DNA from 2 places in the Pseudoalteromonas sp. TP27 genome. Region 1 is predicted to be linked to the other one. Evidence: predicted binding sites of a transcription regulator. Region 1 holds the regulator's gene; the other holds the start of a gene.
The links. Region 1 encodes FliA, which starts transcription of late flagellar genes. Its sites were predicted from a motif close to CTAAAGNTNNNNNNNNNNNNGCCGATA; they were not measured.
Positions count from the first base shown of each region.

Region 2: the regulator FliA is predicted to act here: its motif matches at 5,146-5,172, upstream of pomA (flagellar motor protein PomA).

Region 1 covers NZ_JARDAK010000005.1:163,275-173,494, reverse strand. Annotated here, with positions in the region: gene PX700_RS08525 (chemotaxis protein CheA) at 41-2,221, opposite strand; gene PX700_RS08520 (protein phosphatase CheZ) at 2,237-3,004, opposite strand; gene cheY (chemotaxis response regulator CheY) at 3,023-3,406, opposite strand; gene PX700_RS08510 (RNA polymerase sigma factor FliA) at 3,447-4,157, opposite strand; gene PX700_RS08505 (MinD/ParA family ATP-binding protein) at 4,184-5,044, opposite strand; gene flhF (flagellar biosynthesis protein FlhF) at 5,037-6,518, opposite strand; gene flhA (flagellar biosynthesis protein FlhA) at 6,540-8,651, opposite strand; gene flhB (flagellar biosynthesis protein FlhB) at 8,725-9,855, opposite strand; gene fliR (flagellar biosynthetic protein FliR) at 9,865-10,220, opposite strand, start outside.
Region 2 covers NZ_JARDAK010000002.1:2,101-12,320, reverse strand. Annotated here, with positions in the region: gene PX700_RS02320 (diguanylate cyclase domain-containing protein) at 1-1,573, shown strand, start outside; gene dxs (1-deoxy-D-xylulose-5-phosphate synthase) at 1,810-3,672, opposite strand; gene ispA ((2E,6E)-farnesyl diphosphate synthase) at 3,778-4,665, opposite strand; gene PX700_RS02305 (exodeoxyribonuclease VII small subunit) at 4,668-4,910, opposite strand; gene pomA (flagellar motor protein PomA) at 5,233-6,000, shown strand; gene PX700_RS02295 (flagellar motor protein MotB) at 6,003-6,923, shown strand; gene PX700_RS02290 (hypothetical protein) at 7,081-7,569, shown strand; gene PX700_RS02285 (DNA topoisomerase III) at 7,640-9,580, shown strand; gene PX700_RS02280 (M20 metallopeptidase family protein) at 9,627-10,220, opposite strand, start outside.

The sequences.
Region 1 (10,220 bases):
TTATTCGTAGGTATATATTTTATATATACCTACTTTATTGTTAGCCAGCGTAATGTTTTAACATATTTGGAACATCTAAAATTAGTGCAATTCCACCGTCCGAAGTAATTGTAGCGCCTGCCATACCTGGCGTACCTTGTAATAACGCATCGAGAGGTTTAATAACTACTTCTTCTTGACCAATTAATGAGTCAACAACAAAACCAACTTGCTGTGTACCAATTTGAACAATAACTACGTGGCCTTTTGACTTTCGCTGCGAACGATCTGAGCCTTTTACTAACCAGTGCTCAAGGTAAAATAACGGTATTGCCTTTTTGCGCACAATAATTGTTAATTGCCCATCAACCACATTTGTCTTAGTTAAATCTAAGTTGAATATTTCACTAACCCCTGCAAGTGGTAACGCAAATGTTTGTGCGCCAACAATCACCATTAAGGTAGGTAATATAGCCAAGGTAAGTGGTACTTTTATTTCTAAAATAGTACCTACGCCTAACTCAGATTGAATACTTACTGAACCGTTCAGTTGGGTGATTTTAGTTTTCACCACGTCCATTCCTACACCACGACCTGAAATATCAGATATCTCTTCTTTTGTAGAAAAGCCGGGTGCAAAAATCAAGTTATACGCTTCGCTGTCAGAAAGTCGACTTGCTTGGTCGTGATCGAGCACGCCTTTACTAATTGCTATTTTTTTCAGCTTTTCAGCATCCATACCAGCGCCATCATCTTTAATGGTTAGCAAAATATGATCGCCTTCTTGGGACGCTGATAGAGTAACATTACCTGTTCTAGGCTTACCTGCGGCCTCACGAACAGCGGGCATTTCAATACCATGGTCAACAGAATTTCGAACTAAATGCACAAGTGGATCAGCAAGTGCTTCCACCAAATTTTTATCTAAATCAGTTTCTTCACCTACAAGCTTTAAGTCAATATCTTTGTTTAAGCTGCGCGCTAAATCACGTACCACGCGAGGGAAACGACCAAATACCTTCTTAATTGGTTGCATTCGCGTTTGCATAACTGCGCCTTGAATATCCGCAGTCACTACATCTAAGTTAGAGATTGCTTTACCCATCGCTTCACTGTCTGAGTTAGTCGCTAAACTAACCAAGCGGTTTCGCACAAGGACTAACTCACCAACCATATTCATAATTTGGTCAAGTCGTTTTGTATCTACACGAACGGTAGTTTCTGCTGCTGGCGGCGCTGATTTTTTTGCCGCTGCGGGTGCTGCTTTCACAACAGGCTTTTCTACCGGTTTAGAAACAGGTGCTTTCGCAGACTCTGGTTTTTTTACAGGCTCACTAGCTTTAGCAACTGGTGTTGCAGGAATATTGGGCTGATTCACAGCTGGCGTGCTTTCTATTGATTTAGGTGCAGTGCCTTTACCATGAAGTTCATCAAGGAGTGCTTCAAACTCGTCATCACTAATTTCATCATCTGATGAATTAACCGGGCTTGAGTCTGGTTTTGCTGGTTCTATAGGTGCTTTACTAGCAACATCACCAAAACTGCCGACTCCATGTAACTCATCTAATAAGCTGTCAAATTCATCATCCGTAATGTCACCATTAAAGTCATTACTGCTTGCTACTGGCTTCTCAATTACAGGACCTTGTCCTTTACCGTGTAGTTCATCCAGTAAGTTTTCAAATTCGTCTTCAGTTATTTCATCAATTTCAGCATCGCTAACCGAAGGCGTTCCGCTAAATAGTTCATCAAATGCAAACGGATCTTCGTCATCAACTATGGGCGTATCAACTACTTCGTTTTGAGGTTGTTCAACTTCATTGTTCGAAGATACACCGTTAAGCTCATCTTCTGTTGGAGGTAGACCTAAAATGTGAAGGGTATGAAGTAATTCAGGATCTGCAGGTTCTGGCTTATCCCTATTTTGGATAGTCGCGAACATTTCATTAATGGTGTCGAGCGCTTGTAAAATAACATCCATTAACTCTGAATTGACCGTCCGCACGCCTTGACGTAATAAATCAAATACGTTTTCAGCACCATGACAAGCATCAACAAGTTCTGTCATAGCTAAAAAGCCTGCCCCACCTTTTACAGTGTGAAAGCCTCTAAATATAGCGTTTAGTAACTCTGTATCTTCTGGATTATTTTCCAGTTCAACCAACTGTTCAGATAAAAGCTCTAGGATTTCTCCTGCCTCTACGAGAAAGTCTTGTAAAATATCTTCATCGACTTCAAACATGCAGTAACTCTCCTCTTAGAAGCCCAAACTTGATAAAAGATCATCGACTTCATCTTGATCAGATACAACATCATTACGCGACTCTTTATCAATAATAGGGCCTTCTGGACCTGCTAAAGTTTGTGTAACAACTGGTTCTTCTATTTTTTGTTGCTCTGTTATCTCTACTGGGCTGTCATCTTGAGCAGCAAATGCTGTTAAAAGATGAAGTAAGCTTTCTTCTACTTCTCTAACAAGATCAATAACCCGACGGATAACTTGCCCCGTTAAATCTTGATAGTCTTGAGCCATTAATACATTAGTCATTAAGCTCTGAAGCTCATCCGTTTTATGATGAGAGTTATTCATAAATTTATCAATACTATGGCACAACGATTTAAACTCACCCAACTGAATTTCGCGGCTCATTAAACGATCCCATGTCGGTTTGATATGGGATATTTCATCTGCTAATTGTTGGGCTATAGGAAGGCTCGCTTCCACTGCATCCATTGTTTTATTAGCGGCATTTTCTGTCATTTCTATAACATAATTAAGTCGCTTTTTAGCATCTGGAATGGCATCTGTAGTTAAATTAGCCAAACGAGTATCAAGCTCAAATCCTTTTAGTGAGTCATGCAATTGACGAGTCAATTTCCCAACTTCAGCAAATAATTCGGAGTGCTCTTTGGAAGCGCTCTCTAAAATTAACTGATTGGCTTTATCTTGTTCATTATTCTCTAAAAAAACAACGAGTTGACGAGCTTGTTCTAACGTTATTTGAGGCGCAGCAGGTGCTGGCATAAGCCTCTCCCTTATCATTTAGCCTAAACGTTCAAATACTTTTTCTAATTTAGTTTTTAATGTTCCAGCCGTAAATGGCTTAACAATATAACCATTAACACCAGCTTGCGCTGCTGCTATTATTTGTTCTTTTTTAGCTTCTGCTGTTACCATCAATACGGGAATGTGTTTTAACTTATCATCCGCACGAATTGCTCTTAGAAGATCAATGCCTTGCATTCCTGGCATATTCCAATCAGTAACCACAAAATCGAATACCTGATTTTGTAGCATAGGCAAAGCTGTAGAACCATCATCAGCTTCTTGAACGTTAGTGAAACCTAAATCACGTAACAAATTTTTTATAATTCTTCTCATTGTTGAAAAATCATCAACTACAAGAATTTTCATGTTTTTATCCAAAACATCCTCCAGTGAGGTCTTAACCTGTGTTTACTTACTACTAATTTATCCAGTCATTGATTTTAGCCTTGAGCTTAATCATCGCCTGACCATGTATCTGACTTACACGCGATTCACTTACATCGAGTATATGTCCTATTTCTTTTAAATTCATTTCATCGTTGTAGTACAAAGAGAGCACCATTGCATCACGCTCCGGTAGTGACTTAATTGCACTTAGTAAAGATGCATTAAACCGATCTTTTTTTACATTATTAAAAGGTCTATCTAGTGCAAAATCCTGGTCAATGGGAGTAATAACATCCTCATCTATCCCAAGGTCTTCAATACCTAATACTTTACTAGAATTTACATCACTTAAAATATGATGGTATTCATTAAGCGAAATTTCAAGTTTTTCAGCAACTTCTGTATTCGTTGGTTCACGATTGAGACTACTTTCAAGCTCAGTAATTGCCTCTGCAACTTGCCGGCTTTTGCGATGTACTGAACGAGGAGCCCAATCACCACGGCGCATTTCATCAAGCATAGCTCCGCGAATACGAATACCAGCAAAAGTTTCAAAGCTTGCGCCTTTTGTTGCATCAAAGTTTTTTGAAGCTTCTATTAAACCTATCATTCCTGATTGAATTAAATCATCAAGTTGAACGCTAGGGGGTAATCGAGCAATTAGATGACACGCCACCTTTTTGACAAGTGATGCATGCTTCTCAACAATCACATTTAAATTTTGTGTTGATTGATATCCCATAGCTCTATTCACCAATGTTGTCATAATTAGCCGTTTACTAGCTTCTCAATGAAAAACTCTAAATGACCAGATGGTTGGTTTGGTATTGGCCATTTAACTGCTTTGGTTGCCAACGCTTTAAAAGCAAGAGCGGCTGGCGAATTTGGAAAAAGTTCTACAATCACTTTTTGACGACGCGTTGCTTTGCGCATATTTTCGTCATAAGGAACCGTTGCTACTAGTTCCATCGACACATCTAAAAAGCGATCGGTTACTTTAGATAGCTTTGCAAACAATTCAGTGCCTTCACGCATACTACGGACCATATTGGCAACAATTTTGAACTTATAAACACCATGTTCACGGCTTAATACTTTAATAAGTGCATAAGCATCTGTGATTGATGTTGGTTCATCGCACACTACAACCATTACATCTTGTGCTGCGCGCGAAAAGCTCAGCACCATGTCTGAAATACCAGCGGCTGTATCTACTATCAAAATATCAAATTCGGTATTCAATTCGCTAAATGCACGAATTAGCCCTGCATGCTCAGGTGGCGATAGTTCAACCATACTTTGCGAACCTGAGGTAGCAGGTACAATTTTAATACCTGCTGGGCCTTCAACTAAAATTTCGTCAAGCTCGCATTCACCAGACAAAACGTGTGATAAATTGCGCTCAACACGCAAACCAAGCATAACATCACAGTTTGCTAAACCTAAGTCGGCATCCAGTACTAACACTCTATTACCTTGCTGCCCTAATGCTATAGCAGTATTTAGAGAAACATTTGTTTTCCCTACTCCGCCTTTACCACCGGTAACAGCAATAACTTTTACGCCATTGTTATTGTTCTGACTCATTTTTCGCAGGCCGCTTGCTTGATCTAATACTGTGTTAATCATACATCCCTACTGAACTTGACGCCACTGATTGATGCCTTGAATCTTGTGCTTTTATTCTTTTTAAATACAATTGTTCAGCCTTTTTCACTAGTTTCTCAGCATTTGCAACACGAATATCTTCTGGTACTCGTTGACCATTAGTAAGATACCCTATTGGAAGACGATTTTGAATCGCAATACTAATAATTTCACCTAAACTTAATGACTCATCTAACTTAGTGAAAATACAGCCACTTAACTGTACTTTTTTAAAGTGGCGTACAGTTTCTTGTAGTACATTAATTTGTGCTGTGGCACTAAGTACTAGGTAGTTGCGAATATCTACACGTTGGTTACGCATTAACGTGTTTAACTGCTCGGTTAAGCGCAAATCTCGTTGACTCATACCTGCGGTATCAATTAATACTAGTCGTTTATTACGCAGATGATATAAAACTTCAGCTAGTTCATTAGCATCTTTAACTTGTTTTACACCACAACCAATAATACGGCCGTAAGTTGCAAGCTGCTCATAAGCACCAATCCTGTACGTATCCGTGGTTATTAGAGCCACTTTATCAGCACCATACTTTTGTGCACCTAACGCTGCAAGCTTAGCAACTGTCGTGGTTTTGCCCACACCTGTTGGACCCACTAACGCATATACACCACCTTGGCGAAGTATTTCGTTATTGGTTGTTTGCATTTGATCTTCAACCATTGTTAGCAATGCTTTCCAACCTTGTTGACGAGATACGTCATCAGGTACGAAACATGCCATTTGTTGCGCGACTTCTTTATCAATACCCATGCCGACCAAACGGTCAACCATACAAGCACGAGTTGGGTCGCGACGTGCCATGTCTTGCTGCATTAAACCCGATACTTGATGTTCTAATAATTGACGAATTGCGTTCATTTCTTCACGCATATTTGTCATTTCTTCGCTTTCATTATTTTTATTTTGTGGGCGAGCAGTTACCGGGCTATCTAAATCATCAAAGTCACGGTCTAAATCATCAAAGCCTAAGCTATCTGCTTGAGTTTGTGGACGTGCCTGAGCTTCATCATCACGTGCAAACATATTTTTAGTACGCGGCTGCGCAGCAGGTTCTTGATAGTTATCAGTAGTATCAATACCCGATTGTGAAAACATAGATGCTAGTTCAGGAGAACGTGGACGCGGTGATTGACGCTCTAATAATGCTTGTAAGCTGTCAGCCACTTTTGCTTGAGGCTCAGGTTTGGCACGCTGAGGCTCTGGCTTTATAAAATTATGCATACTTTGCTGTGACGCTTGAGCACGAGGCTCAGCAGTACGTTGTGGTTGCGCTGCTACTTTAGGGGCTGCTTTGTCATAATCAACTGCCGCTACAATTTCTACACCGTTAGCCAGCTTCTTATTTGACATAATAACCGCATCAACACCTAACTCATCTTTAACTTCTTTAAGTGCTGTGCGCATATCTTTAGCAAAAAAACGTTTAATCTTCATGGTTTAACCCCTGTTAAAATCTTATTGTTGGCCTACAGAGCTAACAATCTTGATCTGTCTTTCATCTGGTACCTCTTGATAAGACATCACTCTCAATCCTGGAATGGTGTACTTAACAAAACGAGATAATACAGTGCGTAACATTCCTGACGTTAGTAATATAGAAGGTTCACCGGCCATTTCTTGATTTTGATGCGCTTGTGTCAATGACACTTGAAGCCGCTCTGCAAGTCCTGGCTCAATACCGGCACCTTCATCACCTGCATTTTGTAATGACTGATGCAACATCTGTTCCAACTCAGGCGCCAAGGTTATGACAGGGATTTCTGATGACATACCCACTGCATCTTGAACAATTAATCTACGCAGGGAAATACGCACCGCAGCCGTTAATACATCAGGGTCTTGGCTACGCGGACCATATTCAACAAGGGTTTGAACAATTGAGCGCATGTCGCGAATAGCCACCCCTTCATTCAATAAATTTTGCAGTACTTTTACAATTACAGTTAATGGCAATACATCGGGTACTAGTCCTTCCACTAAACGAGGATGGCTTTTAGCAAGCATATCAAGCAAGTTTTGAACTTCTTCATGGCCAAGTAATAACGCTGCACTGTTGGTTAATAACTGGCTAATATGGGTTGCAACTACCGTGGCAGAATCGACAACGGTATAACCGAGTGATTGCGCTTCATCTTTTTGATCTGGCTTAATCCATACTGCATCAAGACCAAAAGCAGGGTCTTTAGTGTCAACGCCTTTAATTGGACCAAATACTTGCCCTGGGTTAATAGCTAGCTCGTCGCCATGTTTAAGCTCGCTCTCACCCGTTGAAACACCCATTAGTGTTATTCTGTATGCATTAGGGTCAAGCTCTAAATTATCGCGAATATGTACAGGTGGCACCAAAAAGCCAAGTTCTTGAGAAAGCTTTTTACGTACACCTTTAATACGATTAAGTAACTCACCACCCTGTGATTGGTCAACTAAAGGAATTAATCTGTAACCTACCTCTAATCCAATTACATCAACCTGTTGAACGTCATCCCAACCAAGTTCTTTTTGTTCTTGTTTATTTGCAACACCCGTTGCAGCGCTTCCACCATTAGCTGCTTCCTCAGCCTCTGCAGCGGCGGCTTTTAATTTACTTTGCTGTGTGTAGTAAGCTAAATAGCCTAGTAACGCACCTAAACTTAAAAAAGCAAAATGCGGCATGCCAGGCACTAACCCCATGATGATCAAAATACCTGAAGCAATAAAGAGCGATTTTTCGTTACCAAGTTGTTTCTTGAATTGATCCCCCATATTGAGCGATTCATTTTGGCGTGTTACAACAATCGCTGTACCAATTGAAAGCAATAAAGAAGGGAGCTGAGCAACTAAGCCATCACCAATGGTAAGTAATGTATATACTTCCATAGCATCACCAAAGCTCAAATTATGCTGAATCATACCTACAAACAAACCACCAACAATATTGATGATCAATATAACAATACCTGCAATGGCATCGCCTTTAACAAATTTACTCGCACCATCCATTGAGCCATAAAAGTCGGCTTCTCGGGTTACTTCCTCGCGGCGGTCACGCGCTTGCTCAGCACTTATAAAACCAGCATTTAAATCGGCGTCAATTGCCATTTGTTTACCCGGCATTGCATCAAGGGTGAAACGTGCAGATACCTCAGATATACGCCCAGCACCTTTAGTAATTACTACAAAGTTAATAATGATCAGAATTAAAAATACAACCAAACCAACAGCGTAGTTACCACCAATAACAACTGAGCCAAACGCTTCAATTACTTTACCAGCAGAATCACCACCATTATGACCTTCAAGTAATACAACTCGAGTACTGGCAACATTGAGCGCTAAGCGCATAATCGTAGCGATTAGTAATACAGAGGGGAATATACCAAACTCAACCGGCTTCATCGTGTAAACAGTCACGAGTAAAACCACTAATGCGAGGGCAATATTAAACGAGAAAAGAATATCGAGTAAAAATGGCGGTAACGGTAAAATCACCATTCCTAAGGCAGCAAGCACCAGCAAAGGAGTACCTACCCCTTTGGCATAGTCTTTTTTATCTCTGTTAAGTTGTTGTAATACTGCTTTAAAACTCATAATTCTACAATTTCAAAAAATTGACACTGTATTGAATTAGCAATAACTATTCCAAGTTACTATGTTAACGGTTTTAATATTTATAGGCATCTGGGATGGGTAGCTTGTTATTAAGCTTCGTTGGCCGTTTTCCGCGCCCTTTATTAAAGCGCTTAAGCTGAAATACATAGGCTAAGACTTGCGCTACAGCAGTGAATAACTGATCCGGTATTTGTTCGCCAACTTCAGCGGTATGGTAAAGTGCTCGGGTCAACATGGGGGATTCTAAAATAGGTACTTCATTCCCTATTGCTACTTTACGAATTTGCATCGCCATTTCATCAATACCTTTCGCAATTACAATAGGCGCTCCTGCGCGCTCTGTATCGTATTTTAATGCCACTGAGTAATGAGTTGGATTGGTAACAATAACATCTGCATCTGGGACGTCTTGCATCATGCGGTTTTGCGACATTTGCCGTTGTGTTTGCCTAATACGCGCTTTTATTTGTGGATCACCTTCAGAGTTTTTATACTCATCTTTAACCTCTTGCATTGTCATTTTAAGTTGTTTGTTATGATTATAACTTTGAAATGGAGCATCAATTGCCGCAATAATAATTAAAGTGCACGAAAGGCCTAAGAACATCCAAGCTAAAATTTCTAATGCATGAATAATATTACCCGGTGCACTTTCTAAACTTAAGTGCAGTATTTCATCGAAAAAGGTATTAATTAGAAATATAGCGAAACTTGCAACTAAGCCAAACTTTAATAGTGACTTTATAAGCTCAACAGCAGCTTGCGGGCCAAACATGCGCTTAAAGCCTTTCATTGGCGACATTTTACTTGCTTTAGGGGCGGCGGCTTCCCAGCTAAAGTTAAAACCACCTAGCAAGGTATTACCGATAAATGCAGCCAAAACAATAATTAATACGAACATGGCCATAGGAAATATTAAAGCGTCTGCAACTTCTCCCCATACAGCAAACATTTTAGTCGTATCATAGGCTTCGTTACGATTTAAGCTAAGGGTACGGCCCATTACGTTGTACAACCCTTTGCCAATTTCGGGTCCATACATTAAAAGCGATATGGCCGAAAAAATAAGTACAAACATGGTACCAAGCTCTTTTGAACGCGCAATTTGGCCTTTCTTTTTAGATTCATCAAGCTTTTTGGATGTGGGTTCTTCTGTTTTTTCTTGTCCTGAGTCTTCAGACATACCTTTCTCCTAAGGTGAACAACCAACTAGAGTACACATTAGCTCGACCATTTTTAACCATTGAAACTCAAACTGAGTAACAAAGTTACCTAGCGTCGCCCAAATAATAATGAGCCCAGCTACCAAGGTAAATGGAAAACCGATAGAGAAAATATTTAATTGAGGAGCTGCACGCGTCATAATACCAAACGACATATTAATAACGAGCATGGCCGTAAGCGGGGCCAGTGATAGTACTAGTGCAGTAGTAAACATCCAGCCGCCCCATGTCACTATATCCCAATAATGGTCGACAGCCCACCAATTGCCATCAATGGGTAATACATCAAAACTATGCACTACCATTTGAATCATCATCAAATGAC
Region 2 (10,220 bases), on a different contig from region 1:
ATACGTAACTAGCGTGCTACATATAGATGGCGTGGGTATTTTAATCGGCTCTCTTAACGATGGGCTTTTTTACAGAAGTACGCAAGGGCAATGGCGTCAACTCGATGCAGCTAATGGTTTACCGTATGGTTCTATATTTAGCCTAGAATATGATGAAAAGTTAAAGCATGTTTGGGTAAGCACCATGAAAGGTGTTTACAGAATGCCTGTAGAGCAATTTAAAACAGAGATAAAAAGCTTAAAAGTAGAAGAAGTAATTTCATCTTTTGACCGTCAACTCGATGGTAAAGCAAATCAATGTTGTAGTGGCCTTGGTCATGATGCGGTAGCAGACACCGGAAACTCTATTTGGTACCCAAGCTTACAAGGTGTTGTTGAAATACCTAAAAATGTAGAGCTATTTGGTGTGCTTGCGTTAAAGCCAACAATAGAGACAATAACAACGCCACTTCGTCATTTAACTACCGCTGCGCTTGGTAAAAAACCATCATTAGAAACAGACGAGCGTGATATAACGCTAACTTACACAGCTATTGATTACTATGCACCAAACAGCATTGAATTTAGATATAAACTAAGTGGCTTAGATAGTGATTGGCGCTATGCTAATACGCGACGTGAAGCTATTTATACTAACTTGCCTCCAGGCTCGTTTTTGTTTCAATTAGAAGCGAAGCGCCAAGGTGAAGATTGGACTAAAGCGCAAGATGTAGAATACGGCTTTGTAGTGCCTGAGCGCTTTGACGAAACTATTTACTTTAGGCTTTTAATTACCAGTGGTTTTATTTTACTTTTCTATCTGATTTTTTGGGTATTTAGAGCACAAGAGCGCAGAAAACAAGAAGCATTAGAGGGCTTGATCACTGAGCGTACCTTAGAGCTTCGTCAAGCTAATGATAAATTAGGCCAAGTGAATTCACAGCTTAAATTAGTGAGTCACTCAGATGAGCTAACGGGGCTGCGTAGCCGTCGCTTTTTGTTTGATCAACTCCCTAAAGATATTGAACACTTTCAACGTAATTCACAGTCGCTACAGGCTCAGGGTAAGTCGCTTGTTTTAGTTATTATTAATTTTGATAACTTTAGCCGTATTAACGATGCCTATGGCCCAATTGCAGGTGATAGCTGCTTACAGCAAATGGCTGCATTGTTAAACTCGCGTACACAGGGTTCTGACTATGTGGCACGCTGGAGTGGTGATGAGTTTTTACTATTATTACGTGACTTTAAATGCAATAAAATAGACAGCTATGCTTCGGATCTTTGTAAAGTAATAGCGGCTAATTCATTTCAATTACCAAATGGAAAAACAACTAATATCACGGCATCAATTGGTTGGTCATTTTATCCATTACCACTTTTGGGTGGGCAGGTAATTAGCTGGGAAACATCTATTAATTTAGCTGATATTTCATTGCACCAAGTTAAAAAGCGCGGTGGTGATGGTGTTGCAAATATTACGTTTGATGATCAGCTTGATGCATTTGAGTTTGAACAAAATTCTAACGTTGATCAACAATTAGGTATTTTACAAAGCAATGGCCTAGCTGATATAAAAGTGTGGATGCGCTGATCAGCAATATTTGACATTAAAAAAGGAGCCTAGGCTCCTTTTTTAATGTGCTCTACTTTATACCAATTCCAATAAATAGCTGATCTATTTTACTTGCTAAAACAACCCATTTCTTTGTTGTAAATTTCGCAAAGGGAACAACCATTTACATCAATTTACGCCTAGAACTGAATTATTTTTTCGGCGTAAAATTTAGAACACATACTTAATGGAATTGGTATTAGATGTATAGGAAGTTAATTAATAAACGCTTTAATAGCGGTTAATATTCCTTGCTCGCCTAATCCCATTTCATTGTGCATTTCATCTTGGGTGCCGTGTTTAATAAACTCATCAGGAATACCTAAGTTAAGAATATTAATATCAGCTTTTAGCGTTGCTAAGTATTCGTTAACTGCAGAGCCGGCACCGCCAGCAATAGCATTATCTTCAAGCGTAACAATTACATCGTGGCTAGTTGCAAGCTCATTTAAAAGTGCAGTATCAAGTGGTTTAATAAAACGCATATTAACAAGCGTTGCATCTAATTCATCTGCAGCAAACTGTGCATTTTCAAGTAATGTACCAAATGATAAAATGGCAATTTTACTGCCTTTCTTAATTGTATCTGCCTTACCTATTTCAAGCAGTTGCATAGTGCTTTCAATGTCTGCAGTACCTGCACTACCTCGAGGATAACGAACTGCAACAGGGCAGTTTGCTTTATAACCGGTGTACAGCATTTGACGACACTCATTGGTATCGCTTGGTGCCATAATTACCATATTTGGAATGCAGCGCATAAAGCTTAAATCGTACGCACCTTGGTGAGTTTCACCATCGGCTCCCACAATACCAGCGCGGTCAATGGCAAATAATACAGGTAAGTTTTGCAGTGCAACATCGTGTATTAATTGGTCATACGCACGTTGTAAAAAGCTCGAGTAAATAGCAACAACAGGTTTTAAACCTTCACATGCAAAACCCGCAGCTAAAGTAACGGCATGCTGCTCTGCAATAGCCACATCAAAGTATTGATCTGGATGTTCTTTAGAAAAACGGACCATGCCTGAACCTTCGCGCATTGCAGGCGTGATAGCCATTAACTTGCTGTCTTGCTTTGCCATATCGCATAACCAATCGCCGAATACTTTTGAAAAAGTAGCAGCACTAGGTTTAGATTTAGGCAGACTAGTTGTGCTTGGGTCGAATTTTGGTACACCATGGTAGCCAATAGGATCGGCTTCAGCCGGTTTGTAGCCCTTACCTTTTTGCGTTTTTATATGTAAAAGCTGTGGGCCTTTTAAATTACGCATATTACGTAGCGTATCAACAAGCATGTTTACATCGTGACCATCAATTGGGCCAATATAATTTAGACCTAATTCTTCAAAGAAGGTACCCGGAATCATCATGCCTTTAATATGTTCTTCCATTTTACTGGCAAGTTGTTTTACCGGAGGCACACCTGAGAGCAACTTTTTACTACCTTCACGAATGTTAGTATAAAAGCTACCTGATAAAATTCGAGCAAAGTGATTTGTTAATGCACCCACATTTTCAGAAATCGACATTTCGTTATCATTTAAAATAATAAGCATGTCTGATTTTACATCGCCTAAATGATTCATCGCTTCAAATGCCATGCCTGCGGTTATAGCCCCGTCGCCAATAATGGCAACAGACTTTCGACCTTTACCTTCTTTTTGTGCGGCAATAGACATGCCTAAAGCAGCCGAAATAGACGTGCTTGAATGGCCTACGCTAAACGTATCGTATTGACTTTCATCGCGAAAAGGAAAAGGGTGTAGGCCGTCTTTTTGGCGAATAGTGTGCATTTGGTCGCGACGACCAGTAAGAATTTTATGCGGATAAGCTTGATGACCCACATCCCAGACTAGGCGATCGTCTGGAGTGTTATAAACATAATGCAGCGCAACGGTTAGTTCAACCGTCCCTAAACCAGACGCTAGATGACCGCTACTTTGCGATACTGAGTTGAGTAAATAATCGCGCAGCTCATTGCTAAATGCAGGGAGTTTATCTTGCGCTAAGTCACGCAATTGGGCTGGCTCGTCAACCAAATTAAGTAATGGATACTTGCTACTGTCAAGTGTCATGGTTTTATATATATCCTTCGCTAACACTAATTAATTCAAAGCTTTTACGAATAATTAATGTTGAGTAATAATGTCAGTGCTAATTGCAATACGTATGAGCAAAAATTAGTGGTCACGCTCAATAAGATAATTTGCTAGCGACGCAAGAAGTATTGTATCAGCATCTATATTTGCCAACGCTTCATGGGCTTGTTGTATTAAATTTTGCGCCTTTTCTTTAGCGCCTAGCATACCTAATAACGCCGGATATGTCGCTTTATTCGCGGCAATATCGGAGCCTTGTGGCTTTCCTAAAGTAACCGTATCACCTTCAACGTCCAAAATGTCGTCGTGTACTTGAAATGCCAGCCCTATAGCATACCCAAAAACACTTAAATTTTCTAAGGTTTGTTGGTCTGCTTTTTCACTGCACAGTGCACCGAGTGTAATTGCACAATTAATAAGAGCCCCAGTTTTTAGTTTATGTATCCGCTCAAGCTCTTGTACGGTAATTACTTTATCAGTTGCCGCTATATCAAGACCTTGCCCGCCAACCATACCCTGAAGGCCTGATGCGTGGGCAAGTGTAGCCATCATTTTTACCTGTGTTTGCGATGAGCATTCAAATTTATGATTCGCAATAAGCTCAAAGGCGAGAGTTTGTAGAGCATCACCGGCTAAAATTGCATTTGCCTCGCCAAACTCTATATGACAAGTAGGGCGCCCACGGCGTAAGTCGTCATCGTCCATTGCTGGTAAGTCATCATGAACTAACGAATAGCTATGAATGCACTCAATTGCAGCAGCAAGTACATTTAAGTCTTGCTGGTTCGCGCCGAGCATTTTCCCTGTGGCATAAACTAAAAATGGACGTAATCTTTTACCGCCATTAAATAATCCATACTGGGTAGCGTTCTTTACCGTTTCTTCTGTATCGAGAGGCTGTTTAAAATGCTGCTGTAAGGTCGCTACTACATCTTTTTGAGCACGTTCAATATGATTTTTTATGCTCACAGCTATTCCATATCATTATCAAAATTTGTAAGTACTGACTTTTCGCCATTCCCCATCAAAATTGATACTTTTTGTTCTGCTTGCTGTAATTTTCCTGATGAAGCGCTTGCCAATGCAATTCCACGCTCAAATTGCTTTAACGATTGCTCAAGCGATAAGTCACCTTGTTCCATGTCACTAACGATTGTAGACAATTCTTCTAGTGCTTGTTCGAAACTTAAGTTTTCAGGTTTTTTAGTCGCCATCTTTATTTCAGCTTACATAATAAATTTAGGGGTCAATTTTAGGGGGAATGCTAAACTAGGTCAAAGGATGATATTGGTTTTTTACCTTTATAACGTTAAATTATATTTCAAGTGCATTAATGAGGCCTTAACAGCGCTCTGTTGGTTTAATAAATCAATTGATAATTAGGTAGCCTCTATAACTTGATCTAAGATAGTGCTAAAGACTTCTTTTTATGTTTATTTATAAAAATGGCTCAAGCAATTCAATATGTTGCCGATAAGCAGTCAATAATAAAAAATTTATGATAAGGCCATTAAGCATGAAACTTCTGGAGGAAATGTGGATTTAGCAACCATTATAGGGATTTTGGGCGCAGTTGGCTTAATTGTTATGTCCATGTTCATGAGTAGTAGCGGCGAAGTCGCTATGTTTTATAATACCCCATCTGTAGTTATTGTATTTGGTGGTTCACTTTTTATTGTTTTATCAAACTTCACTATGTCGCAATTCTTGGGTATAGGTAAAGTTGTTACTAAAGCGTTTATGTTTAAAATTGAAACGCCAGAAGAGCTTATAGAAAAAGCAGTTGAGCTTGCTGATTCAGCTCGTAAAGGGGGGTTTTTAGCACTCGAAGAAGCTGAAATACCAAATCCTTTTATGCGCAAAGGAGTCGATATGCTCGTTGATGGCCATGATGCTGATGTAGTTCGCGCAACACTTCAAAAAGATATTTCTCTAACAACTACTCGCCATGAAATGGGGGCGGGTTTATTTAAGTCTTTAGCTGACATAGGGCCAGCAATGGGTATGATTGGTACTTTAATTGGTTTGGTTGCAATGTTGTCTAACATGGATGATCCAAAGGCAATTGGTCCAGCAATGGCTGTAGCGTTATTAACAACCCTATATGGTGCATTCTTGGCTAATGTTATAGCTATACCTATTCAGGTTAAATTAGAGCTACGTAAAGATGAGGAAGCTATGAATCAGCGCTTAATTTTAGATGCAATTCTAGGTATTCAAGATGGCCAAAATCCAAAAGTAATCGAGGGTATATTGAAAAACTACTTAGCTGAATCAAAACGTAAAGTAGATACCGAGGAGTAACTATGTCTGAACAAGAGTGCAAATGTCCGCCACCAGGTCTACCTGCATGGATGGGAACGTTTGCCGATTTAATGTCACTATTAATGTGCTTTTTTGTACTCTTGTTGGCTTTCTCTGAAATGGATGTACTCAAATTTAAACAAATTGCAGGCTCTATGAAGTTTGCTTTTGGTGTACAAAACAAAATTGAAGTAAAAGATATCCCTAAAGGGACTTCTGTGATTGCCATGGAATTTACTCCAGGTAAACCAGAGCCCACCCCAATTGAAACTATTCAGCAACAAACAGTAGAAATGACTCAGCAAATGTTAGAGTTTCAAGCTGGTGATGAAAGCTCAGCTGGTGGTAGGCAAGAGCAGCGTGGTGACAAACGAGGTGGTGAGTCCAGTAGCACTTCACAAGATCAAGGAGCTGAACAAGCAACTTCTTCAGCCGATCAGGAGCAAACTAACGAGTTAGTCAAAAAAATAGCCCAACAGTTAGAAACTCAAATAATAGATGGCGCAATTGAACTCGAGTCCTTGGGACAGCAAATAATTATTCGCATTAGAGAAAATGGCTCTTTTCCTTCAGGTAGTGCATTTTTACAGCCTAAATTTAAACCTATAATTAAAGATATTGGTGTGCTGTTAAAAGATGTACCTGGTGAAATAACAGTATCTGGCCATACTGATGATTTTCAGGTTTCGAATGAGTTATATATTAATAATTGGGATTTATCGTCAAAACGGGCAGTAGCCGTTGCAAGTGAACTGCAAAAAGTCCAAGGATTTGATAAAACCCGAATGATGGTGGTTGGGCGAGCTGAAACAAGACCACTGGTACCGAATGATACAGATGAAGATCGTCGTCGTAACAGGCGTGTAGAGATTTCTATTTTACAAGGTAAAGCAAAAGAGTCTGAACCTATTGATGTAAGATAACTTTACTTGGCAAGTACGTTTATTTATCATAAAGTAATGGTTCTTTAACAAATGTAACGAAGTGAATTATGAAAAAGATAGATAAATTTAGTTATATGCCAGGTAACGGTAATGGGCAAGATGATGATGACAACAAAAAAGATGATTAAATAGTCCCATGCCCATATGGTTTGATAGTGGTATGAGAATACTTGGAAATAGCTGGTTCTTAATTCTAAGCCCAGCTATTTTTATATTTTATTTACGCAAAGATCATTTAGCTCTGCGTTTTGTGTTAATTACGGCTGCATTTTTTTTATACGGTACTCTTACTTATAGCGCCTTAAAAGATTTTGATGATGGCATATATTTGTATCGTTACGTTATTTGGGCGTGTAATGATCTTGCTTGGATGGCTTTGATTGCCTATTTAGGAATAAAAGATAAAATCTATTTGTGGCAGTGTGTTTTAGGTCAACTGGTTGTAGTTGGTGCTCCTATTTTGCAACTATTTAGATTAGTCGACCGCCATTTATGGGATCTTTCTTATAGTACATACATTTATAAAACCTTATTGCCATTTATTAATATAGGCACCGTTGTTGTTTGTTATCTTCCGCTTATTTATATTTTAACAAAAGACAAAAAAAGCCCAGCTAGCCAATAGTTACAAAAATTTCCCTCCTTTAAAGTAGCTGTGCTAAACTACTGTTTATATAAACAGTGGTGAGCAGGCTATGAAACTCTACATTGCAGAAAAACCTTCACTTGGACGCGCTATTGCTGATGCGTTACCAAAACCACATAAAAAATATGATGGTTATATAGAAGTCGCTAATGGCGATTGTGTATCGTGGTGTATTGGACATTTGCTAGAACAAGCAGAACCCGATGATTACGATGAGCGCTTTAAAAAGTGGCAGTTTGAACACTTACCTATCATACCTGAACAGTGGAAGTTAAAAGCAAAAACCAAAACGCGCAAACAGCTCACTGTTTTAAAAAAATTAATTAAACAAGCCTCGCAACTTATTCACGCTGGCGATCCAGACCGTGAAGGTCAGCTACTAGTTGATCAAGTAATTGAAGAGGCTAAAATAAGTCAGGCTAAAAAGCAGAGTACGCAACGTTTACTCATTAGTGATTTAAATTTGTCCGCAGTAAAAAAATCATTGGGTAATATGCGCTCTAATCGAGATTTTATTCCGTTAAGTGTATCTGCTTTAGCACGCTCTCGTGCTGATTGGCTATTTGGTATGAATTTAACGCGAGCATATACATTAGCAGGGCAAAAAGCAGGATTCGGCAATGTACTTTCGGTAGGGCGAGTACAGACCCCTATTTTAGGTCTTGTTGTTAATAGAGATAACGAAATAGCACACTTTGTATCTAAGCCTTTTTATGATGTACTGGCGCATTTGCTTACTCCAGATAACCAGCCATTCATAGCTAAGTGGATTCCCAGTAAAGCATGTGAGCCACATCAAGATGAAGAAGGCCGAATACTTAACAAAGCACTCGCAGAAAATGTTGCTTCGCGTATTAGCAAACAAAATGCTGAGCTTACAGCGCTTGAGCAAAAACAAAAAAAACAAAGTGCACCGTTACCGTATAACTTATCAGCCCTACAAATAGATGCCGCTAAAGCATTTGGTATGCCAGCTCAAAAAGTGTTGGATATTTGCCAAATACTTTACGAACGACATAAATTAATTACCTACCCACGCTCGGATAACCGCTATTTACCCAAAGATCATCACCAAGATGCATCTGCTATTTTTAAAGCTATAAGTGCTAATGGTGGGCAAAGCACAGAATTAGTAAATGGGGCTGATGTAAAAAAGCATAGTAAATGTTTTAACGATTCAAAAGTGGCTGCACACCATGCAATTGTGCCGACGGCAAAACAGTTAAAGTCAGCGAGTTTGAGCGGTGACGAAGCGAAGGTATATCAATTAATAAGTCGGCATTACCTAATTCAGTTTTATCCCGACTATATATATAACGAAACTAAAGCAGAGATAACAATTGCTGGCGGATTATTTAAAGCAAATGCAAAGCAAGATGTAAGTTTGGGCTTTAAGGTGTTAATGGGTAAGTCTGAATTAAAAGATGAAGCTACGTTACCTCCTTTAACAAAGGGTATGTCTCTTTTTTGTGATAGAGGCGAAGTAGTCGAAAAGCATACATCACCCCCTGCTTATTTTACCGATGCTACATTATTGGCTGCGATGACTGGCATTAGCCGCTATGTTAAAGATCCACAAATTAAAAAAGTATTAAAAGACACAGATGGTTTAGGAACTGAGGCAACACGTGCGGGAATAATCGAGTTGCTATTTAAACGACGATTTTTAAAACGTGAAGGTAAGTCAATTAGAGCAACCGAAACGGGGCTTGCCCTTATTAGCGTATTACCACAAGGTTTAGCGAGTCCTGACTTAACCGCAAAATGGGAATCGAGCTTAGGTGATATCGCGCAGCAAGTAATGAGTTATCAGCAATTTTTGCAACCATTACTTGCCGACTTAAATGGGTTTGTACAATTAGCAGCAAACTGCGATAGCAATGCATTTGCAAGGTTACCAAAAACCTCAGCTAAAAAACGTTTTGCTAAACGAAGTGGAAAAGCAACGTCTAAAAAATCGAGTTATAAAAAAAGCTCTGTTGCTAGTTAGCTACAGAGCCATTTTATTAAACGATATTACTTAATGTTGATTGGTATTACTTATTAAATAAAGCAGCAGCAGCGTTACTCATTGCTTTTATTCCGGTAGGAATTGCAACTTTGTAGTCAGGTGCAAATTTACTAGAGTGTAGGGAAGGGAGCATTTCACCTGTTTTTATTGAATCCGCGTATTGTGTTTGGTTTACACCACCTAGCCAAAATAAGGTAATAGGGATGTTTTCATTGGTGCGTCCGTATAGGCCAAAGTCTTCACCCGCCATTACAGCTTGTGTTTCAAGTACATTATTATCGCCAATAGCGCTTGCGATAGACTGTCTAACAATATCTGTTTGTGCTGGGTTATTATAAGTAGATGGAATGGATTCATCTTCATGTACATATACTACAGGGTAGTTTGGTTCATCTAATCCAGCACTTTGAGCAATACCTGCTGTGATTCGTTTTATTGCTGCTATCTGAGCGCTTCTTACATCGGGATTATAGCTTCTGAGAGTGAGTTGTAACTTTACTTCATCCGAAATAACATTATGTTTTGAGCCACCATGAATAGAACCAACAGTAATAACTGAAGGCTCTAGTGGTGAAAGCTCTCGGGAAGTAATTGTTTGCAGAGCAAGTACAGTGCGTGC